DNA from 3 places in the Arthrobacter sp. 4R501 genome. Region 3 is predicted to be linked to each of the others. Evidence: predicted binding sites of a transcription regulator. Region 3 holds the regulator's gene; each other region holds the start of a gene.
What was found. Region 3 encodes HrcA, which represses chaperone genes, less so after heat shock. Its sites were predicted from a motif close to TTNGCACTCGNNNNNNNCGAGTGCNAA; they were not measured.
Positions count from the first base shown of each region.

Region 1: groES (co-chaperone GroES) is a predicted target of HrcA. The motif match lies at 2,242-2,268, and genes of this name have one in related genera.
Region 2: groL (chaperonin GroEL) is a predicted target of HrcA. The motif match lies at 5,294-5,320, and genes of this name have one in related genera.

Region 1 is NZ_PJIW01000013.1:44,333-52,230, reverse strand. It holds gene CXR02_RS14070 (shikimate 5-dehydrogenase) at 1-521, shown strand, start outside; gene CXR02_RS14065 (class I SAM-dependent methyltransferase) at 549-1,778, opposite strand; gene CXR02_RS14060 (hypothetical protein) at 1,834-2,217, shown strand; gene groES (co-chaperone GroES) at 2,427-2,723, shown strand; gene groL (chaperonin GroEL) at 2,801-4,411, shown strand; gene CXR02_RS14045 (ATP-dependent DNA ligase) at 4,585-6,108, shown strand; gene CXR02_RS14040 (response regulator transcription factor) at 6,211-7,863, shown strand.
Region 2 is NZ_PJIW01000015.1:107,348-115,245, reverse strand. It holds gene CXR02_RS15755 (threonine/serine exporter ThrE family protein) at 1-772, shown strand, start outside; gene CXR02_RS15750 (siderophore-interacting protein) at 809-1,648, opposite strand; gene CXR02_RS15745 (uracil-DNA glycosylase) at 1,663-2,433, opposite strand; gene CXR02_RS15740 (DUF3263 domain-containing protein) at 2,567-2,896, shown strand; gene CXR02_RS15735 (LytR C-terminal domain-containing protein) at 2,948-3,565, shown strand; gene CXR02_RS15730 (cold-shock protein) at 3,724-3,930, shown strand; gene CXR02_RS15725 (ABC transporter substrate-binding protein) at 3,942-5,207, shown strand; gene groL (chaperonin GroEL) at 5,499-7,127, shown strand; gene CXR02_RS15715 (ribonuclease HI family protein) at 7,331-7,898, shown strand, end outside.
Region 3 is NZ_PJIW01000003.1:38,707-46,604, forward strand. It holds gene CXR02_RS03180 (GerMN domain-containing protein) at 1-342, shown strand, start outside; gene CXR02_RS03185 (16S rRNA (uracil(1498)-N(3))-methyltransferase) at 364-1,146, opposite strand; gene dnaJ (molecular chaperone DnaJ) at 1,149-2,276, opposite strand; gene hrcA (heat-inducible transcriptional repressor HrcA) at 2,354-3,367, opposite strand; gene CXR02_RS03200 (DUF3097 domain-containing protein) at 3,515-4,363, shown strand; gene CXR02_RS03205 (DUF4870 domain-containing protein) at 4,492-4,911, shown strand; gene hemW (radical SAM family heme chaperone HemW) at 4,926-6,155, opposite strand; gene lepA (translation elongation factor 4) at 6,192-7,898, opposite strand, start outside.

The sequences.
Region 1 (7,898 bases), on a different contig from region 3:
AGGCCTACAACACGGACTACACCGCGATCGAACAGCTGCTCAAAAGCAACGCCGTGCCCACGGACTACTCGGTGCTGGTCCAGGGCGCCGGCGGCATGGCCAAGGCCACCGTCGCGGCCCTGCGGGACGCCGGCTTCACGGACGTCACCGTCATCGCCCGGAACGAAGACACCGGCCGGGCGCTCGCAGAGCATTACGGGTTCCAGTGGCGGGCAACGCTCGACGGCGGCACGGCGGACCTGATCATCAACGTCACCCCCATCGGTATGGCAGGCGGCCCGGAAGTGGCCTCGCTGTCTTTCCCTGAAGATGCCATCGCGGCAGCCAAAGTTGTGTTCGACGTCGTGGCGCTGCCCGCGGAGACGCCGCTGATCAAGGCGGCCCGCGCCGCCGGGAAACAGGTGATCACGGGCGCCGAGGTGGCCACCATCCAGGCGCTCGAGCAGTTTGTGCTCTACACCGGTGTCCGGCCCACCGACGAGCAGGTCCGGGCCGCCGAGGACTTCATGCGCGCCCAGTAAGGCCGGGTCTCAGGACGGTTCGCTGCCTTAGGCAGGCTCCACCGAGATGGCCACCCGGTCCTCCCCAATGCGGGTCAGGACCAGGGTGGCTGTTTTTTGTCCTGCCTTCTTCCCGGCCACCTTGCTTCCGGCGAACAGCTGCTTGCGCAGTTCCTCCGGGGTTACCGAGGTGCCGCGCTTCTTGATGTCCAGCACCGTGATGCCGTTTTCCTTAACCCAGGCCTTGAGCGCCTTGACGTTGTACGGCATCACTTCCAGGACCTTGTAGGCGCGGGCGAACGGCGTGTCCACCAGCTCCGGGGCGCAGATGTAGGCGATGTGCTCGTCCAGCAGGTGCCCGCCCAGTTGAAGCGCGACGTCGGCCACCAGGCCGGCGCGGATCACCGCGCCATCGGGCTCATACAGGTAGCCCGCTGCCGGACCCACCGGCGCGGCGGGACCGCCGTCGAAATCTTCAGCGCTGGTCAGCTCGGCGGCACCCTGCGGGCCGAGCAGCAGCGCCGCGCGGCGGATTCCGGGCCGGCGCACGGAGTTGAACCACAGGGCCACCTCGGTGACGTCGCCGCCCACCGATACCCACTGCGCCTCGCAGCCGGCGGGAACTGACTCGTGCGGCATGCCGGGGCCCATTTTGACGCCAACGGCGCGCCCGGTGGCGGCGAGCGATTCCACAAAGGACAGCGGCGGCGAAAACGCCTCAGGATCCCAGATCCGTTTGGTACCCGAGGTGGAAGTGACACGGCGTGCGGGATCCAGCCAGACGCCGTCGACCCCGTCCAACGGGACGGTGGTGGCGTCCGAGTGCACTACGGTGGCGTTGGGGAAGGGGATCAGGTTGACCGTAGCGCAGGCGGCCGTGGTTTCGTCCATTTCCACGGCCGTGACCGTGATGTCCATCGAAGCCAGGGCCAGGGAGTCCGCGGCAAGGCCGCAGCCGAGGTCGGCCACGTGGCGGATACCGGCCTGCGCAAAGCGCTCGGCATGCCTGGCGGCAACCATGAGACGCGTGGCCTGTTCCAGCCCGGCCTGCGTGAAGAGCATGCTCCGGGCGAACTCGCCGAACTTCAGCTCGGCTTTAGTGCGCAGCCGGGACTGGGTGAGGACGGCGGAGACCAGTGCGGGGGAGTGCCCGGCCTTGCGGAGAGCCGCGTTGAGCTCGAAGGACTTGTCCTCGCGGTACGGGCCCAGGGACGCCAGGAGCTCCCAGCCTTCACTCGTGAGCAGTGGGGCGATCTGGTCCTGCGGTGCTTGAGCCATGGGTTCAAGCCTAGTGGAGGTAGCCCGGCGGCCAGTTCCCGCTAGGGTTGAAGGCATGGAAGACAGCGCAGGCACCCAGCCGTCCGGACTACCCCAAGCAAGAAAGCCGGACCTGGTGAAGTTTGCCCGCCCCGCGCTGATTGCAGGATCCGCAGTGGCCGTGGTCTGCATCGCGCTGCTGGTAATCATCCTCTTCCTGGACACGTTCAACGCCACCGTCTACTCCGTGGGCGGCAAGAACATCCAGGACGCCACGGACGAGGCCCAAGAGATCCGCAGCCTCTACGCCGGGGCGCGCATAGGCGGCATCATCCTGCTGGTGGTCTCGCTGCTGGCTGCCGTGGGCGGCGCCGTGGTGCTGTACCTGCGGCGGGGCACCGTTGAGGAAGGGGACGACGGCGACGAGGACGTCGATCTCGAGGACCTCACCGGCCGGTGACAGCTGTTCGCCGGCGACATAATTCTGGCACTCGCCTTGACCGAGTGCTAACCAATACATAGAGTCATCATTAGCACTCTCCCTAGGAGGGTGCTAACACATGAAGAGCTGCCAGCCAGGCTGCTGCCGGCACCGCGACGACGGTTTGCCAGCCACGGCGAAGCAGCTCAACTGTCCATGAATTTGCTGACGTAGAAGGAGAGGTCCGAGTGTCGGTCTCTATTAAGCCTCTTGAGGATCGTATTGTTGTCCGCCCGCTCGAAGCCGAGCAGACCACGGCTTCCGGCCTGGTTATCCCGGACTCCGCACAGGAGAAGCCGCAGGAAGGCGAAGTTGTTGCAGTAGGCCCCGGCCGCTTTGACGACAACGGCAACCGCGTTCCGATCGATGTTGCCGTTGGCGACGTTGTTATCTACTCCAAGTACGGCGGAACTGAAGTCAAGACCGGTGGCACCGAGTACCTCGTGCTCTCCGCCCGCGACGTTCTGGCGATCGTCGTAAAGTAACTCTTTGGATCCCCGTGCTGCTGTTCCGTCCCTGACTGAACAACAGTGCGGGGTTCTGTCTTTGAAAGGACACAACCATGGCAAAGCAGCTTGCGTTTAACGACGCTGCACGCCGGTCGCTTGAAGCCGGCATCGATAAGCTCGCCAACACTGTCAAGGTGACGCTCGGCCCCCGCGGCCGCAACGTCGTCCTCGACAAAAAGTGGGGGGCACCCACCATCACCAATGACGGCGTCACCATCGCCCGCGAAATTGAGCTTGATGACCCCTACGAGAACCTTGGCGCGCAGCTGGCCAAGGAAGTCGCCACGAAGACCAACGATGTTGCCGGCGACGGCACCACCACGGCCACGGTGCTCGCCCAGGCCCTGGTCAAGGAAGGCCTGCGCAACGTTGCGGCTGGCGCCGCTCCGGGCCAGATCAAGCGCGGCATCGAGGTTTCCGTAGAAGCCATTGCAGCCCGCCTGCTCGAGAACGCACGCCCGGTTGAAGGCACGCAGGTTGCCAGCGTGGCAGCAATCTCGGCCCAGAGCGACGAAATCGGCGAGCTCCTCGCCGAGGCATTCGGCAAGGTCGGCAAGGATGGTGTGATCACCATCGAGGAGTCCTCCACCACGCAGACCGAGCTGGTCCTCACCGAAGGCATGCAGTTCGACAAGGGCTACCTGTCCCCGTACTTCGTGACCGACTCCGAACGCCAGGAAGCCGTCCTCGAAGACGCCCTTATCCTGATCAACCAGGGCAAGATCTCCTCCGTACAGGACTTCCTGCCGCTGCTGGAGAAGGCGCTGCAGAGCTCCAAGCCGCTCTTCATCATTGCCGAAGACGTTGAGGGCGAGGCCCTGTCCACGCTGATCGTCAACCGCATCCGCGGCACGCTGAACGTTGTTGCCGTCAAGGCTCCGGGCTTCGGCGACCGCCGCAAAGCCATGCTGCAGGACATCGCCACCCTCACCGGTGCGCAGGTCATCTCCGCGGAACTGGGCCTCAGCCTGGATTCGGTTGGCCTTGAGGTGCTGGGTACCGCCCGCCGCATCACGGTCACCAAGGACAACACCACCATCGTTGACGGCGCCGGTTCCGCAGAAGACGTCGCAGCCCGGGTTTCCCAGCTGCGCGCCGAGCTGACCCGCACCGACTCCGACTGGGACCGCGAAAAGCTCCAGGAGCGCCTGGCCAAGCTGGCCGGCGGCATCGGTGTCATCAAGGTTGGCGCAGCCACCGAAGTTGAGCTGAAGGAAAAGAAGCACCGCATCGAAGATGCGGTGTCCTCCACCCGCGCCGCCCTCGAAGAGGGCATCGTGGCCGGTGGCGGTTCCGCGCTGATCCACGCACTGAAGGCCCTCGACGAGGACCCTGCAGTCAAGGCACTCGAAGGCGACGCCGCCGCTGCTGTGGGCATCGTCCGCCGCGCGCTGGTCCAGCCGCTTCGCTGGATCGCCCAGAACGCCGGATTCGACGGCTACGTTGTCACCGCCAAGGTTGCCGAGCTCGAAACCAACAACGGCTTCAACGCCAAGACGGGCGAGTACGAGGACCTGATCGCCGCCGGTGTCATCGACCCGGTCAAGGTCACCCGTGCAGCCCTGCGCAACGCGGCATCCATCGCTGCGCTGGTTCTCACCACCGAGACCCTCGTAGTGGAGAAGCCCGCACACGACGACGAGCACGCAGGCCACAGCCACTAGTCCCCACCGGCTCCCAAGTCTCGCTTCGCTCGACTTGGGTCCCTCGCCGGCGTGGGCCCAGCCGCAAGGAACCGGTCCAGCTTCGGCTGGGCCGGTTTTTTGTGCCACAAACCATTCGTGGCCAGGTTTTCCCGCCTACGCGTCCGGCGTCGGCGGCGTGGCAGACTGATGCCATGCTGCTAGACGAGCTCGTGAAGACCACGGATGCCGTCGCGTCGACCCGCTCCCGACTCGCGAAGATCGACGCACTGGCCGATCTGCTGCGCCGGCTCGAGCCCGTGGACATCGCGGCCGCCGTCGGCTTGCTCATCGCCAGGCCGCGACAGGGCCGTGTTGGGATCGGCTGGCGCGGTATGACAGCAGCCATCGGGGAGCCGGCCGCCGAACCGAGCCTGACTGTCGCCGACCTCGACGCTGCGCTGGATCGGCTGCTCGTCACCGCAGGCGCAGGATCAGCCGCGGAGCGCGCCGCGACCCTCCGGTTGCTCACGGCGGCAGCCACCGAGCGCGAGCAGGCTTTCATCGCCGGCGTGCTGCTCGGTGAACTGCGTACCGGTGCGCTTGAGGGGGTGCTGACGGATGCCGTTGCCCGCGCCGCAGATCGGCCCGTCGACGCCGTACGCCGCGCGGCGATGCTCTCCGGCGATCTCGGCGGGACCGCCCTGCTTGCGATCACGGGAACGGCGGCCGAGCTTGACGCTGTCGGCCTCGTCGTCGGCCGTCCCGTGCAGCCCATGCTCGCCGCGACCGCGGCCAGTGCCAGCGCGGCGCTGGAGGCCACGGGGGAGGCATCCGTGGAATACAAGCTCGACGGCGCGCGCATCCAGGTGCACCGCGTCGGCAACGATGTGCGCATCTACACCCGCACCCTGGCCGAGGTGACCCACCGGTTGCCCAAGGTGGTGGAAGTTGTGCGAGGGCTGCCGGTGCGCGATGTGATCCTCGACGGCGAGACCCTCGCCCTCGACGAGGACGGCGGGCCGAGACCGTTCCAGGAGACCATGTCGCGGTTCGGGGCGGATGCGGCGCGCGCTACCGTGCTGCATCCCTGGTTCTTCGACGTGCTGCACATCGACGGGCGCGACCTGCTCGACGAACCGCTGGCGACGCGCATCGGCGTGCTCGAGCGGATCGCCCCCGAGTACCGGATACCGGGGGAGATCACGGCGGATGCGGCCGTTGCTGAGCGGGTCTCGCGCGATGCGCTGGCCGCGGGCCATGAGGGTGTGGTGGTGAAGGCGGTCGGATCGGCCTACGCGGCCGGCCGGCGTGGTTCCAACTGGATCAAGGTAAAGCCGGTGCTCACCTACGACCTGGTGGTGCTCGCGTGCGAGTGGGGGTCAGGACGGCGGACCGGGTTCCTGTCGAACCTGCACCTGGGAGCCCTCGACCCGGCCGGCGAGTTCGGCGAACCCGGCGGCTACGTGATGGTGGGCAAGACTTTCAAAGGCATTACCGATGTGCTGCTGCGCTGGCAGACCGAGAGGTTCCAGGAGCTGGAGGTGCGGAGAACGGCGGGCACCGTCTGGGTCGAGCCCGTCACCGTGGTGGAGATCGCGATCGACGGCGTACAGCGTTCCCCGCGCTATCCGGGCGGAATCGCGCTGCGGTTCGCACGCGTCAAGCGCTACCGCGACGACAAGACGGCGGCGGAGTCCGACACCATTCAGACGCTGCGCGCGCTGCTGCATCCGTAGCTTGTGCCGCTTCTCCACCGGGCGTACCGTGGCGCTTAAGTACCGCCGCGCCCAGCGTGCGCGGGCCAGCAGGTTGGGCGGTTGGTGTCTGAAAGGGGCCAGATGTCAGCTGAAACAGGCATTGACCAGGGCAGGTCAGCCTTCCAGGAACATCGCTGGACCGAGGCCTACCAGACCTTCCGTGAAGCCGATAAGCGCGGCGGGTTGCCAGCTGCCGACCTCGAACGGCTGGCTACGGCCGAGATCCTGACCGGGGAAAGCACCACAGGACTGGAGACCCTCACCCGTTCTCACGAGGAGTACCTTGTGATTGGCGACGCCGAGAGTGCCGCGCGGTGCGCGGGCTGGATGGGCATGCAACTGATGTTCCTGGGGGAGCCTGCCCGGGCCGGAGGGTGGTTTGCCCGCGGCCAGCGGCTCGTGGATGAACTGGCCGAGCCCAGCGCAGTCCAGGGCCTGCTGCTTGTGCCGATGGGCCTGGGCAAACTTTACGGCGGTGATCCGGCGGGCGCCTTGCAGGTTTTCTCCCGCGTTGCCGAATTCGGCCAGCGGTTCCACGACAAAGACCTGTCCGCGCTTGGCCTCCTCGGCACAGGCCAGGCCACGCTGATGCTTGGTCACCCTGACAAGGGACTCAAGATGTTCGACGAGGTCATGGTGGCCGTCACGGCGGGTGAACTCTCCCCGATCCCGTCAGGGATTATCTACTGCGCAGTCATCGGCAACTGCCACCTGGTCTTCGATCTGGAGAGGGCCCTGGAATGGACGGCTGCCCTGGACCGCTGGTGCAGTGCGCGCCCTGACATGGTGTCGTTCAGCGGCCAGTGCCAGTCGCACCGCGCCGAACTCTTCATGCTCCATGGGGCCTGGGCCGAGGCGCAGATGGCGGCTGCAGCTGCCCAAGGACTTGCCGTAAGGGGTGATCCCAAGGCGCTTTACGGAGGCTACTACCAGCAGGGGGAGGTGAAACGGCTGAGTGGCAAACTGGACGACGCCGAAGCTTCCTATCGGCAGGCTGCCCGGTCCGGCTATGAGCCACAGCCTGGCCTCGCTCTGGTCTGGCTGGCCCGCGGTGATGCGCAGCAGGCACAAGCGATGATCCGGAGGGCAGCTGGCGCGGCAGACGCCGCTACCCGCCGGAACATGTTGCCGGCACTGGTGGAGATCGAGCTGGCCGCCTCCGACCTGGAAGCCGCGCGGCGAGGTGTTCAGGAGCTGCAAGCCCTGGCCAGTGAATGCCCTATGCCCATGATCCGGGCCGTTGCCGGCCAGGCGGACGGCGCGGTCCGGCTGGCCGGCGGCGACCCCTCTGCTGCCCTGAAACCGCTCCGGGAGGCGTGGAGGCTTTGGCAGGAGCTCGGTGTTCCGTACGAAGCGGCGCGCTGCCAGGCGTTGGCCGGCAGTGCCTGCCGCGCACTGGGCGATGAGTCCTCGGCGCTGATGCACCTGGAGGCGGCCCACGCTTCGCTCCTGGACCTGGGCGCGGCGCCGGCGGCAACGTGGGCGGCATCGCTGCTGCACGAAGGCATGTTGAATAGCGGGGCCACGCCAGGCACGGTGGGTCTCCTCACTCGCCGAGAGCTTGAAGTCCTTCAGCTGGTGGCAACCGGAAAGGGTAACCGGGCCATCGCCGGCGAGCTGTACCTGAGCGAAAAGACCGTGGCCCGGCATGTCAGCAACATCTTCCTGAAACTGGGCCTGTCTTCACGGGCAGCCGCCACCAGCTATGCCTATGAACACGGACTGACTACATAGAAATACCCAGCCCCATCGTGCATGAAAGTTGCATA
Region 2 (7,898 bases), on a different contig from region 3:
CTTCTTCACGACGGCGGCATGCTCCTTCGGTGTTACGCTCACCGCGTTGCTGCTGTGGCGCTTTGAGCTCACTAACGCACCGGCGATTGTGGTGGTGGGCGGCATCCTCCTGCTCCTGCCCACCGGACGCCTCGTCTCGTCGGTCCAGGACGCCATCAACGGGTTCCCCGTGACCGCCGCGGGCCGGTTCCTGTCCACCCTGCTGACGTTCGGCGCGATTGTGGCCGGGATCGCGGTGGCCTTTGTGATGGGTTCGATGACCGGGATGCAGCCGATCAGTGTCACGGAGACGTTCCCGCCTGCCTACGACCTCTGGGTCCTGGTGATCCTTATCGCCGTGGCAGTGATGGCCATCGGCGTGACGGAGCAGACCTCGTGGGAACTGCTGCTGCCCACCGCAGCCGTGGGCGTGGTGGGTTATTTTGTCCTGCTTGGCGCTGCTTCCCTGGGCGTCGGTGACCGGTTCTCCCCGGCGGTCGCGGCCGTTGTGATTGGACTATTGGCGCGGGTGGTGGCGCTGAAAATGGGTGCTCCCCAGCTGGTGGTGGCCGTCCCGGCGGCCCTGATCCTGCTTCCTGGACTGACCATCTTCCGCTCGATGTATGTGCTGACCATCGAGGAATCCGAAGTCCTGCTGGGAGCTGGCGGCATGCTCAACGCCGGCGCGATCGTCCTGGGAACAGCCGCCGGCATTGTCCTCGGCGACACCCTGGCCCGGCCGTTGACACGCAGCCTAGCCAGCAACGAACGCCGCCGCGCCCGGCGGCGCTAGGTACAGCTCAGATCTCCCTGCTCAGATTTGCCCTGCTTAGATCTTCCCCACGGGCAGTTTCTTCTCGGCCTGGAAGTCGTCCTCCACGCGGCCCTGGGCCCAGTAGCCGGACAGCGAAACCTGGCTCCGTTCCAGGCCGCGCTGGACGAAAAACACGTCCCGCAGCCGCTTCATGTAGCCGCGCTCGCCATGGGCAAAAACGTCAACGCGGCCAGTGGGCCATTCGGCGTCGGCCACCGCTGAGACGAGGAGGTCCCCGGCGCCGGCCGGCGCGCCCTGGCGGCGTAGCCAGGTCACCTTAACGCCCGCCGGGGACGCAAGGGGCTGGATGTTGGCGTCGCTGTCCACCTCGATAAACGCCAGGCCGGCCGCTTCAGCCGGCAACGATTCGATGGCGGCGGCGATCGCAGGAAGTGCTGCTTCATCGCCGGCAAAGAGATACCAGTCAGCGCCAGGCGCCGGGTTATAGGCGCCGCCCGGGCCGGTGAAGGTGAAGGCGTCCCCCGGCTTGGCGGCAGCCGCCCATGGTCCGGCCAGCCCTTCGTCGCCGTGGATCACAAAGTCGATGGCGAGTTCCTGGGCCTCGGTGTCCACCCAGCGGACCGTGTAGGTGCGGGTGAAGGGCCACTGCTCGCGGGGCATGGTTTCGCGGATGGTCCACAGGTCCAGGGGCTGGGCATAGTCAACGCCGGGCTGCGGGAAGACGATTTTGACGTAGCGGTCCACGAAGCTGTTGTTCACGTAGGCGGCAAAACCCTTGCCGCCGGCCACGATCCTGACCATGTGGGGCGAGAGTTCTTCCCGTCGGATGACCGTGAGATCGATCTGCGGACGTGTATTCTTTGTGGCGCTGGTGGCAGCCGGAACTGTGCTCATAAGGTAACCCTAAGCTAAGGGACCGGAGGGAGTTCCCAGGTTACGCCAGGGCATCCCTGGTCCTGCAGCAGTTGGTTGATGGTGCTGAAGGGCCGGGAGCCGAAGAATCCGCGCGACGCCGACAACGGGCTGGGGTGGGCGCTGGACACGACCGCCGCCCCGGGCAGGAGGGGCCGGACGCTCTCCGCGTCCTTGCCCCACAGCACCGCCACCAGCGGCGACGGCCCGCCGTCGGAAGTGCGCCGGCTGGCCACCGCGGTGACTGCCGCCGTCGTGATGGCCTCCCAGCCTTTGCCCCGGTGGGAGCCGGCTGCCCCGGCGCGGACGCTCATGACCCGGTTAAGCAGCAGGACCCCCTGGCTGGCCCAGGCGGACAGGTCGCCGTGGACGCGCGCCGGAAGGCCGAGGTCGGACTCCAGCTCACGGTAGATATTCGCCAGGCTCCGCGGGATGGGGCGGGTCCGCCCGTCAACGGCAAAGGACAGGCCGATCGCGTGGCCCGGCGTCGGGTAGGGGTCCTGGCCCACTACGAGGACCTTCACGCCGGCCAGCGGCTGCCGGAAGGCGCGCAGAACGTTCGACGGCGCCGGCAGCACCCGGTGCCCCGCGGCAACTTCGGCGGCCAGGAAGCCCAGGACGCCGCGCAGCTCACTCTCTACGGGGCCCAGCGCCTCCGCCCAGTCGGCAGCCATCAGCTCACTGAGCGGCAAGGCGGCCATCTCGGCAAAGCCAACGGCCTCCGCCGGGTCCGCCGTCAGTTCGAACAGCGCGTCAGATTCAAACACGCTCCCATTCTCGCAGGGTTGCCGGACGCTCCGGCCGGGGCGCAAATGACAACAGTGTTATTCACGCCGTAGCATGGGGAGGAGATTTTGTAACTTGACCGGTGATTCAGCGAGACCAGCGAAGGGGTGTGCCGTGGCGGAACCTGCTCGGGAACATATGCCGGAGCCGGAGGAGCGCGGTTCTTTGCTGGCTGACTTTACCCTCCGTGACTCCCCGTTGAGCGAGCGCGACCAGCAGATGCTGGCACTCGAGCGGCAGTGGTGGAAGTACGCCGGGGCCAAGGAACAGGCCATCAGGGAGCTGTTCGATCTGTCCGCAACGCACTACTACCAGCTGCTCAACGCCCTCATCGACACCGAGGCTGCACTGGCCCACGACCCCATGCTGGTCAAGAGATTGCGTAGACTACGTACGTCGCGTCACCGGGCACGCACTGCACGACGCCTGGGTTCCGACGCCTGACCACGCTCGTGCTGAGCCATCAGCAGCAATCAACAAGGACGTCTCCCCATCATGACCAAATACGCTCGGGATGAATTCGACAAGGTTCCGGAGTCCGCCTCACGGCAAGGCGTCCACCGTGCGGCCTCGGCGCCTGCCCGCCGCAAGCTGTGGCCCATCCTCGCGGTGGGGATTGTGGCATTGGCCATTGGAGTGGTGTCCTTCCTGATCCTTCCCAAGCTCGGGTTCACCCAGGCCGGCAGTGATGCCTCCACCAGCCTGGAATCGGCCGCGGCCCCCGAGGCAAGCGCGGCACCGTCGGCCACCGCTGAAGCCTCCACGGACCCGAAGCCCTCTAATAGCCCTGACGCCGAGCCCGGCGCTTCGCCCAGTAACATTCCCTCCGCGGTTGTGCTGGACAAGACCCAGGGCGTGGCCATCTACAACGCCGCCGGTAAGGCCGGGCTCGCCGGACGCATCAGCTCTATGGTCCAGGCCGATGGCTGGACGCTGGGTCAGGTGGGGAACTGGGGCGGCGCTCCGCAGCAGACATCCGCAATCTTCTATTCAGGACCGGCGCAGAAGGCCAACGCCGAAGCACTCTCCGAACTCCTGAACATCCCTACTCTGGTGGAGAGCCAGGACTTCCAGGTGCCGTTGGTTGTTGTCCTGGGGCCGGGCTACCAGTAGCGTCTCGCGGTCACGCCTGAGTAACTTTTGGGCCCCGGAGCGGCCGTGTGGTTCGGCCCGCCGGATGGCTTGTCGCTAGAGTGATTTCAGGCTTCGGTCCGTAACAAGCGGCACACTTCCGACGGGGACCGACGGCACGACGGAAAAGAGTGAACATCATGGCATTGGGAACGGTTAAGTGGTTCAACGCCGAAAAGGGCTACGGCTTTATTACGGTGGACGGCTCCGGGGACGATGTCTTTGTGCACTGGTCGGCCATTGAGGGCGAAGGTTACCGGGCCCTGGATGAGGGACAGCGCGTGGAGCTTGAAGTCGGTGAAGGCGAGAAGGGCCCGCAGGCAGAAAACGTCCGGCCCGCGCAGTGATCTACCGCAGCTTGCGTTCAACAATCGTCCGCACAATCACAGGGGCGGCCCTCCTGCTGGCACTGGCCGGCTGTGCCGGAGCCGGCGGCGGCGCCCGCGTTGAATCCGCTGAAGCATCCGGTGACGGCACGCTGCGGATCGGGCTGATCCAGGACAGCACAGGGAAGCAGGCCTTCCTCAACGACTCGCAGCTCGCGGCGGCCCAACTGGCAATCAAGGAAATCAATGCGGCCGGCGGCCACAAGGGCAGGCCTGTGGATCTGGTGGTGGGCGCCGGTGATGGCGCCGGCGCCCAGGCCAGGAATCTGGCCTCAGCCAAGGTTGACGCGGTCATTGGACCCACGGATTCGAGTCACGCCGCCGCTGCCATCGACGTCCTCTCGGCTGCCCGGGTCCCGCTAGTCTCGCCTGCAAACTCCGCTGCCCGCCTGTCCCGCTACAAGAGCGGCGGCTATTACTTCAGGACCGCCGCGGCGGACGTTGCCCAGGCATCGGTGCTGGTGAAGCTGGCCAAGGACGGCGGCGCCAAGAGCCTTGCCGTGGTCCACCAGGACTCTAGCTACGGAAGGGACGTAGCTGCCGCGGTGACCGGCGCCGCCAAGAACGCCGGCCTGGAAACTGTCTCAAACACCGCCTTCAAGCCCGGCGACGCCGGGAACGCCGCAGCTGCTGCCAAGGCCGCCACTCCTGACGCTGTAGTGCTGATCGCCAGGGACGACGCCCAGGGCGCCATCGCCGAGCTCAATAACGCGGGCCTTTCGGGCAAGAGCATCATCCTGAGCGACGGCGCCTTCGCCCAGTACGGTTCGGGACTTGGATCCAAGGCGCTCGACGGCGCGCGTGCAGTGGTGCCGGGCCTGTTGCCGTCTGCGGACTTCCAAGCCCGTCTTGTGTCGGTCAACCCTGCCCTGAAAGACCTTTCGTTCGCCGCGGAGACCTACGACGCCGTGAACCTGGCGGTCCTGGCGGCAGCGAAGGCTGACGACGATGCCGGCCGCTCCATCGCCGCCAACCTGATCGCCGTCTCCGGCGGGACAGCAGGCGGGCAGGCCGCCGCGCAGGCCTCGGGCCCGGCCACCAAGCCGTGCCTGTCCTACACCGACTGCCTCGCGGTCCTGAAGACCGGGGCAGGCATTAATTACGACGGCGAATCGGGGCCAGTTGCCTTCGACGCCAACGGTGACATCACCACGGCCAACTACATGGTTTTCACCTACGGCGCAGACAACAGGGCAGTTCTCAGCGGCCATGAGGCGGCAGGCCGGGCCGCAGGCTGATCGCCGATGGCGAACGGGCCGCCCTGACAGGGCGATTTGGGGGACCTTTCGCTTGCACTCTCACCTAGGGAGTGCTAATTATTGAGTTAGCACTCCTACGTACCGACTGCTAAAGCAACGTCCGGTTTGTCCGGCATCGAGGCTTGGCGGCGGTCGTGGAGCGAGAGAAATACCTAGCTGGAGTGAGATCCCCAGCCGCGGCATACAGAGGCCGCCGGTGAAGGATCGTCCGTCGCGGGCACTGCAGTGAGGTTCATTCTTAACGACTGTCCCGAAAGGACTACTGCCGTTATGGCCAAGATCATTGCATTTGATGAAGAGGCACGCCGCGGTCTTGAGCGGGGCCTGAACATCCTCGCCGACGCCGTCAAGGTCACCCTCGGCCCGCGTGGACGCAACGTCGTCCTCGAAAAGAAGTGGGGCGCCCCCACGATCACCAACGATGGTGTTTCCATCGCCAAGGAGATCGAGCTGGACGACCCTTACGAAAAGATCGGCGCCGAGCTGGTCAAGGAAGTTGCCAAGAAGACGGACGACGTCGCTGGCGACGGCACCACCACGGCTACCGTGCTCGCGCAGGCCCTGGTCAAGGAAGGCTTGCGCAACGTCGCGGCCGGCGCTGACCCGCTGTCCCTCAAGCGCGGTATCGAGAAGGCCGTAGCGGCCGTCACGGTTGAGCTGCTGGCCTCTGCCAAGGAAATCGAAACCAAGGAAGAGATTGCGGCTACTGCCTCCATCTCCGCCGGTGACGACGAAATTGGCGCCCTGATCGCTGAAGCCCTGGACAAGGTGGGCAAAGAAGGCGTCATCACCGTCGAGGAGTCCAACACCTTCGGCCTGGAGCTCGAGCTCACCGAAGGCATGCGCTTCGACAAGGGTTACATCTCCGCTTACTTCGTTACCGATACCGAGCGCCAGGAAACGGTCCTTGAGGACCCGTACATCCTGATCGTCAACTCCAAGATCTCCAACGTCAAGGAACTGGTTGCTGTCCTGGAAAAGGTCATGCAGTCCAACAAGCCGCTGCTGATCATTGCCGAGGACATCGAGGGCGAGGCCCTGGCCACCCTGATCGTCAACAAGATCCGTGGCACTTTCAAGTCCGTTGCCGTCAAGGCTCCGGGCTTCGGTGACCGCCGCAAGGCCCAGCTGGCCGACATCGCTGTACTCACCGGTGGCCAGGTCATCGCCGAGGAAGTCGGACTCAAGCTGGAGACCGCCGGACTGGAACTCCTGGGACGCGCCCGCAAGGTTGTTGTCACCAAGGACGAGACCACCATCGTGGAAGGTGCCGGCGACGCCGACCAGATCGCTGGCCGCGTTTCCCAGATCCGTGCCGAGATCGAAAACTCCGATTCGGACTACGACCGCGAGAAGCTGCAGGAACGCCTGGCCAAGCTGGCCGGCGGCGTTGCAGTCATCAAGGCCGGTGCCGCAACCGAGGTTGAGCTCAAGGAACGCAAGCACCGCATTGAGGACGCTGTCCGCAACGCGAAGGCTGCTGTTGAAGAAGGCATCGTCGCCGGTGGCGGCGTTGCGCTGATCCAGGCCGGCGCCAAGGCGTTCGCGAACCTGAACCTGACCGGTGACGAAGCAACGGGTGCGAACATCGTCCGCGTTGCCATCGACGCCCCGCTGAAGCAGATCGCCTTCAACGCCGGCCTCGAGCCTGGCGTCGTTGTCGACAAGGTCCGCGGCCTGCCTGCAGGCCACGGCCTGAACGCAGCAACCGGCGAATACGTCGACCTGCTGGCTGCCGGCATCAACGACCCCGTCAAGGTAACCCGCTCTGCCCTGCAGAACGCGGCTTCCATTGCCGGTCTGTTCCTCACCACCGAGGCCGTTGTGGCCGACAAGCCGGAGAAGAACGCTCCGGCCATGGGTGGCGGCGACGACATGGGCGGCATGGGCGGCTTCTAGTCCCCATTTCCCCCAAGTAAGACGCACGACGGCGGTCCTCACCAAACGGTGGGGGCCGCCGCCGGTGTTAACGCCTCCCGGGGACTATGCGTTGCTCTATCACTCTTGGTCCCTTCGAAGGCCCGTTGGCAACCAGGACTGATAGAGCATCTGGGGCGGGCCGGTGGCCGTGGCCTGTCACCGAAATCTGGCAGGATGGTTAGGTGACAATTACTGCAGCGGCCGACGGTTCGGCTCTAGGAAATCCCGGCCCGGCCGGTTGGGCCTGGTATGTGAACGACGACTGCTGGCGCGCCGGGGGATGGCCGCACGGCACCAACAACCAGGGCGAGTTGATGGCCGTCCTGGATCTGTTCCGTGCCACCGCCCACGTCCCGGAGGAGGACCTGAGGGTCCTGTGCGACAGCCAGTACGTGATCAACTCCATCACAAAGTGGATGCCGGGCTGGAAACGCAAGGGCTGGCGGAAGGCCGACGGCAAACCCGTCCTGAACGTTGAGCTGCTCAAGGAACTTGACCGGGAAATCGCCGGCCGGAAATACACGTTCGAATGGGTCAAGGGCCACGCAGGCCACGACCTCAATGAGGCAGCCGATGTCCGCGCGCGTGCAGCCGCCACAGCATACCAGCAGGGTGTGGCAGCGCGTTCAGGCCCGGGCTTCGCGGGAGCCCCGGCAGCGGTTGGCCCAGCAGCTGATAGCCGGGTTGCCGTCAGCCCTGGGGCAGGCGCCGCACTGACCAGCCCCGGCGCCGCCACTGCAGCCAGCCTTC
Region 3 (7,898 bases):
GGCGACCCCATGTCCCGAGCTGCCGGAATGGTGGCGCCCGTGTGGATCATCGATCCGCAGGAAGGGACTGATTTGGCCGGCGGAAGCGTCAAGATCACCGGCCGCAGCACGGTTCCGGGCGGTAAACTCCGCTGGCAGATCCTGCGGGCCGAAGCGAACGGGAACAAGGCGCCCTACCTGACCGGGGAGACCACTGCAGCTGCCGAAGCCGCCCAGTCCGGAGTCTTTACGCTTGCCCTTAGCCTGTCCTCGGGGAGTTACGAGCTCCGCGTTTCGCAGGTGGATGCGGCCGGCACCAGCCAGGAGCTGAATGTGGATACGCGGAACTTCAACGTCCGGTAACAGCCCGCGCAGCAGTCGGCCTCAGGATACCGGTGCTGTCCAGCGTCCCAGTACATCACTCGCCAGAACAACCGCTGCCGGTCCGGCCGTGGATGACCTCAGGACGTGGTGTCCCAAGAGCGCCGTCACGGCGCCGGCGTCGCAAAGCCGGGTGACTTCGCGGGGACTGATTCCGCCCTCCGGACCAACGATGAGCAGAATTTCCAGGGGTCCGGCGTCAGCCTGGGTGCCCTGCCATGATTCCAGGACAGACCGGAGCGGCCGGACCGCGTCTTCGTGCAGGATTACGGCCAGATCCGCTGCCGCCACGGCCGCCGCAAGGCCTGGCGTTTCGACGGCGGCGCGCACCTCGGGGATCCAGGCGCGGCGTGCCTGCTTGGCGGCGGCAATGACCACGGACTGCCATTTTGCGTGGGCCTTGGCCGCGCGCTCACCCTTCCAGCGGACAATTGATCGCTCGGACTGCCAGGGAACTACGGCATCAATCCCGAGTTCGGTTGCCGTTTCCACGGCCAGTTCATCGCGGTCCCCCTTGGCCAGGGCCTGCACCAGCACAAGCCGGATGTCGGGCCGGTCCTCCACAACGAGGGCGGAGCATTCCACGGTGAGCTCCGCGGGCGACGCCGAGACAACAGTTCCCGTCAGCCGCCTTCCGGCGCCATCGGCAATGTCCACCGCCTCTCCGGGAGATAGCCGTTTTACGGTCACGGCGTGGCGTGCCTCCGGCCCTTGAAGGACAAAACGGGCACCGGGCACCAGACCGTCCAGCGACCCGGCACCGCTGAAGAAAACGGGATTGCTCACCGCTACAGGTTACCGAACCGGTCCCGCAGCTTGGCAAAGACGCCGCCGCTGGCAGCCAGTTTGCCTTCCGTGAACTGCTCGCCCCGCAGCTTCGCCAGCTGCCGCAAGAGATCCTCCTGCGCGGCATCCAGCTTGGCCGGCGTCTCCACCTGCAGATGGACCATCAGATCCCCGCGGCCGTAGCCGCGCAGGTGCGTCACGCCGAGTCCACGGAGCGTGATGATCTCCCCTGACTGCGTCCCTGCCTTGACGTCGATTTCCTGCAGCCCGTCAAAGGTTTCCAGTGACAGCTCGGTGCCTAGGGCGGCGGCAGTCATCGGGATGTGCAGCGTTGCGTGCAGGTCGTCACCGTCGCGTGCGTACGTGGCGTCGTTGTTGACCCGGAGTTCCACGTACAGGTCCCCGGACGGTCCGCCGGCCGGGCCTGCTTCGCCCTGCCCGGAGAGCTGGATCCGGGTGCCAGTGGCAACACCGGCCGGCACCTTGATGGTGAGCGACCGCCGGCTGCGGATGCGGCCCTGGCCGCTGCATTCGTTGCAGGGGTCCTTGATGACCGTCCCGAAGCCTTCGCAACTGCCACACGGGGCCGCCGTCATGACCTGGCCCAGGATGGAGCGAACCGCGCGCTGGACCTGGCCGCTGCCGCCGCAGATATCGCAGCGCACAGGGTGGCTGCCGTCGCGGCAGCATGACCCGTTGCAGGTGGGGCAGGTGACGGCTGTGTCCACTTCGAGTTTCCGGTTGACGCCGAACACGGCATCGCGGAGTTCGATCCGTACACTGATCAGCGCGTCCTGGCCGCGGCGGACCCGGGAAGCGGGGCCGGAGGTGCCGCCGGCCCCGAAGAACGTGTCGAAGATGTCCTGGAACGCGAAGCCCTGGCCGGAGTATCCACCGCCGCCGAACCCGTTGTCGGTGCCGTTCTCATTGCCGGTGGTGTCATAGATCCGGCGCTTTTGCGGGTCCGAAAGTACCTCGTAGGCATGGGTCACGGCCTTGAAGCGGTCCGATGCATCGTCCCCGGGGTTTACGTCCGGGTGGAGAGTGCGGGCCAGCTTGCGGTAGGCCTTCTTGATCTCTTCCCCGGTGGCTTCCGGCGAGACTCCGAGGACGTCGTAGTGGCTGCTCAAAGTTCGTATCTCTTCCTTGTTGTACTGACGGCAGGCGGGCTGCCGGCACTGCTCTTCGTGCCTGGACCGTGATGCTGTTACGGACCCAGAATTCTTGAAAGGTAACGGGCTACTGCCCTGACGGCGGCCATGGTGGTGGGGTAGTCCATCCGGGTGGGGCCGAGCACACCGATCTTGGCAGTGCTGTCTGGTCCGTAGCCCGTGGCCACCACGGAGGCTTCCGCTAGTCCGTCGTACGGGTTTTCACGCCCGATGCTGACTGCCACGCCCCTCGGATCCTGCGCCATGTCGCTCAGGAGGCGCAGCAGGACAACCTGCTCCTCGAGCGCTTCCAGGACCGGTCCGATACTGAGCGGAAAATCCACATTGGAGCGGGCGAGGTTCGCCGTTCCGGCCATGACCATGCGTTCCTCACGGCTGCTGTGGGCGAGCGTTTCCAGCCCGTGGGCCAGGGCCTGGGCCGCCGCGCGCTGGCCCGGGCTGACGGACGAAACGACTCCGGGCAGCGAGGGGGTCAGCCGGCTCAGCGAGATGCCCGCGAGTGATCCGAGGAAGTGTGTCCGCAGCGCGGCGATGGCGTCGTCGCCGAGGTCCTGGCCGATGTCGATCACGCGCTGTTCGACCTTGCCGGTGGTGGCGATGAGGACCACCAGGACCTGCCGGGGCGCGAGCAGGACGAATTCGATGTGGCGGATGGTGGCGCGGCTCAGATGCGGATACTGCACCACGGCGACCTGGTTGGTCAGCTGCGACAGCATCCTGACGGTCCTGTCCAGGACGTCGTCCAGATCGTCGGCGCCCTCCAGCAGCGACTGGATGGCACGCCGTTCCGCGTGGGAAAGTGGCTTCACCGCTGAAATCTGGTCCACAAACAGCCGATAGCCTTTGTCTGTGGGGATCCGTCCCGCGCTGGTGTGCGGGGCCGTGATCAGACCGTCGTCTTCCAAGGCCGCCATGTCGTTGCGGATGGTGGCACTGGACACGCCGAGGTGGTGGCGTTCCACGAGCGCTTTTGAACCTACTGGCTCGCGGGAGTGCACATAGTCCTCCACGATGGCGCGCAGTACTTCGAGTTTGCGCGGCTCGCTCATACTCCACCTCCATCCGTGGTCACTGCAGGGTTAGCACTCGACATGCCTAAGTGCTAACAGTCTAATATGAGTCACCCCGTTGTTAGCATTGGTACCGCTCCGGGCGAAATTCCGGGCCAGGATCTAGCGGCAAGGCGGAATCAATCCATGCAGTACCAGAACTGGGGTCCGCAGGAGATCACCGCGCCCGTGAGAAGCGAACTCCCTGAGGTCCCCGTGGAACGTGGCATGGTTCTCGAAGACGCCCAGTCAGGCTGGGTGGGAGCGGTGACCCGGGTGGAGAAGTCCGGTGGCATGCATGTAGTGGCCCTCGAAGACCGGCGCGGCAAGTCCCGGTCCTTCCGGCTGGGCTTCGGATTCCTCCTGGAGGGGCAGCCCATCCGGCTCGTTCCCCCGGCGCCCAGGCAGGCCGCCCCCGTGGCCGCCGGCCGGACGGCGTCCGGCTCGGTCCGCGTGGCCGGCCAGCGTGCCCAGGTCGCCAAAGCCAGCAGGATCTGGGTGGAGGGAAAACACGATGCCGAACTCGTGGAAAAAGTCTGGGGTGACGATCTCCGCGTAGAGGGCATCGTCGTCGAGCCTTTGCATGGCATTGATGACCTGGCGGGGGCGGTAGCCGCATTCGGCCCCGGGCCGGGGCGGCGGCTGGGGGTCCTGGTGGACCACCTGGTGCCGGACTCGAAGGAGTGGCGCATTGCGGCTGCCGTGATGGCCTCCCCCGGCGCGGTGGGGAATGTCCTGATCGTCGGGCACCCTTACGTTGACGTGTGGCAGGCAATCCGGCCCGCTGTACTGGGCATCGAACAATGGCCGGTGGTGCCGCGCGGGCAGGACTGGAAGACCGGAATCCTGGCAGCGTTCGGCTGGCCGCACTCCACCAAGGAAGACATCGGGCTTGGCTGGCAAAAGCTACTGGGCGCTGTCCGCAGTTACGCGGACCTGGAAGCATCATTCCTCGGGAGAGTGGAGGAAGTCATCGACTTCCTGACGGTGCCCTGACACCGGATCCGGCTCCTGGCGGCAGCATTTGGTGGCTGAACCAGTATTCTTGGTACTGCGGAGGCTGCAGTTGCATCAGTCCGGCATTCTCCAACCCAGCACCATTGCACTTTCGAAGGAAGAAAACCGTGGCACAAAACGCACGCGAGCACCGGGACGACCACGGCGGCCAGGGCCGTTCCGAGTACCAGGGCGTTCCGGCTAATGCGCTGCCCCTGACGGCCAGCGAAGACCGCCAGTGGGCCACACTGGCACACTTCGGCGGGATCCTCGGCTGTGTTCCGTCACTGCTGATCTACCTGATTTTCCGTGAGCGCGGGCCGTTCACCGCCCAGGAATCCAAGGAAGCGCTGAACTTCAGCCTGCCGCCCACCATTGCGGCGCTGGTGGCCAATCTCCTGGTGTTCATTCCGGTGATCGGAAACATCTTCGCCGTCATCGCCACCCTGATCTGGATTGCCCTGACCTGCTTCTCCGTGGCCGCAGGTATCCATGTCAACAAGGGCCAGCCCCACCGTTACCAGTACAACCTGCGCTGGATCAAGTAGTCACCACCCGCGGTTCAGTCCGGCAGGATCCTGCGGACCACGGCGTCGGCCAGCAGGCGGCCCTTCAGGGTTAATACCAGCGTGCCGTGGAAGGCAGCCGGCGGCTCCACCAGGCCGTCGGCAATGAGCCCGGCCACGGCGTGACGGCCGTGCTCGCCCAGCGTTGACGTGGCCAGTCCCGACACGAGCCGGGCCTCAAGCATCACGCGCTCCACGTCGCGGGTTTCGGCGTCGAGCGTTTCCCGCCCGGCCGCCGGTGACAGGCCCTGAGCGAGCCGTCCGGCGTAGGCCGTGGGGTGCTTGACGTTCCACCACCGCACCCCGCCCACGTGTGAATGTGCACCAGGCCCGATGCCCCACCAGTCGTCCCCGCGCCAGTACGCGAGGTTGTGCCGGCATGCCTGCTCCGGCGTCCGGGACCAGTTGCTGACCTCGTACCAGCTGAGGCCTGCAGCGCCGATCAGCTGGTCGGCGAGTTCGTATTTGTCGGCGTGGTCGTCGTCGTCGATTCCCGGGACTTCACCACGGCGGATCTGGGCTGCCAGCTTGGTGCCGTCTTCCACGATCAGCGCGTAGGCACTGATGTGGTCAGGCTGGTAGGAGAGGGCCGTCTCCAGGGAGAACCGCCAGTCCTCCAGGGACTCCCCCGGTGTCCCGTAGATCAGGTCCAGGCTCACGGCCAGTCCGGCATCGCGCGCCCACTGCACCACCTGCGGCACGCGGCTGGGCGTGTGCGTGCGGTCCAGGACCTTCAGGACATGGGGAACGGCAGACTGCATGCCGAAGGAAACCCGGGTGAAGCCGGCATCGGCCAGGACCTGAAGGGATGCCGGGGTGACCGAGTCCGGGTTTGCTTCGGTGGTCACTTCGGCGCCGGGTTCCAGGCCCCAGTGCCCGACGGCGGCCGTCAGGATCCGTGCGAGGTCTTCCGCCGGGAGCAGCGTGGGAGTGCCGCCGCCGAAAAAGACTGTGCTCAGCGGACGGTCCGGGAGACCCGAGTCGCGCAGGACCGTGGCGGCAAAATCCACTTCGGACACAGCGGTGGTGGCGTAGGCATCCTGGGACGCTCCGCCGCCCAGCTCGGTGGCCGTGTACGTGTTGAAGTCGCAGTATCCGCAACGCACCGCGCAGAAAGGGATGTGCACGTACAGTCCGAAGGCCCGGCCCGCCGCACCGTCCACTGCCTGGGCGGGCAGCAGACCGTCCGACGGCGCGGGGTCGCCGAGTGGAAGAATGCTAGGCATTGCAGGGGCCTCCGGTGTTGCCGGCCACTGTCATCACTACTTCTTGGCCTTGTCCTTGGACTCGTCAGTGGTCAGCGCAGCGATGAAGGCTTCCTGGGGAACCTCAACGCGGCCCACCATCTTCATGCGCTTTTTGCCTTCCTTCTGCTTCTCCAGCAGCTTGCGCTTACGGGAGATGTCGCCGCCGTAGCACTTGGCCAGAACGTCCTTGCGGATGGCGCGGATGCTTTCCCGGGCGATGATCCTGGAGCCGATGGCAGCCTGGATGGGCACCTCAAACTGCTGGCGGGGAATGAGTTCGCGCAACTTGCCCGTCATCATCACACCGTAGGCGTAGGCCTTGTCACGGTGGGTGATGGCGGAGAAGGCATCCACCTGCTCGCCCTGCAGCATGATGTCCACCTTGACCAGGTCGGCCACCTGCTCGCCGTCGGCCTTCCAGTCCAGCGAGCCGTAGCCCCGGGTCTTGGATTTGAGGATGTCAAAGAAATCGAACACGATCTCAGCGAGCGGCAGCCGGTAGCGGATTTCGACCCTGTCCTCGGACAGGTAGTCCATGCCGCCAATAACGCCGCGGCGGCTCTGGCAGAGCTCCATGATGGCGCCCACAAACTCATTCGGCGCCAGGATGGTGGCAGCCACCATCGGCTCGCGGACCTCTGCGATCTTGCCGGACGGGTATTCGCTGGGGTTGGTCACATGGACCACCTTCTTGTCCTCCAGCGTTACCTCGTACTCCACGTTGGGGGCGGTGGAGATGAGGTCAAGATTGTATTCGCGTTCGAGCCGCTCCCTGGTGATTTCCAGGTGGAGCAGGCCGAGGAAGCCGACGCGGAAGCCGAAGCCGAGCGCGGCCGACGTTTCGGGCTCGTACACCAGTGCGGCGTCGTTGAGCATCAGCTTCTCCAGCGCATCGCGGAGCACCGGGTAGTCCGTGCCGTCCAGCGGATACAGGCCGGAGAAGACCATCGGCTTGGCATCGGCGTAGCCGGGAAGGGAGGCCGTGGCAGGCTTGGCGAGGTTGGTGACGGTGTCGCCGACCTTGGACAGGCGGACGTCCTTCACACCGGTGATGAGGTAGCCCACTTCGCCAACCCCGAGACCCTTGGAGGGCGTGGGCTCCGGGGAGCTCACGCCGATCTCGAGGAGTTCGTGGGTGGCCCGGGTGGACATCATCTGGATGCGTTCACGGGGGTGGAGCATGCCGTCAACCACACGGACGTAGGTAACCACACCGCGGTACGTGTCGTAGACCGAGTCGAAGATCATGGCGCGCGCCGGGGCGTTCGGGTCACCCACGGGGGCCGGCAGATCGCGGACGATCTTGTCCAGCAGGACCTCGACGCCCATGCCGGTCTTGCCGGAGACGCGGAGCACGTCGTCGGGGTCGCCGCCGATCAGGCTGGCCAGTTCGGCCGCGTACTTCTCAGGCTGGGCTGCCGGAAGGTCGATCTTGTTCAGTACCGGGATGATGGTGAGGTTGTTTTCCATCGCCAGGTACAGGTTCGCGAGGGTCTGGGCCTCAATGCCCTGCGCCGCGTCAACGAGCAGCACTGCGCCTTCGCAGGCCGCCAGCGAACGGGACACTTCGTAGGTGAAGTCCACGTGGCCGGGGGTGTCGATCATGTTCAGCGCGTAGCTGGTCCCGTCGAGTTCCCAGGGCATACGGACCGCCTGGGACTTAATGGTGATACCGCGTTCGCGCTCGATGTCCATGCGGTCCAGGTACTGGGCCTTCATATC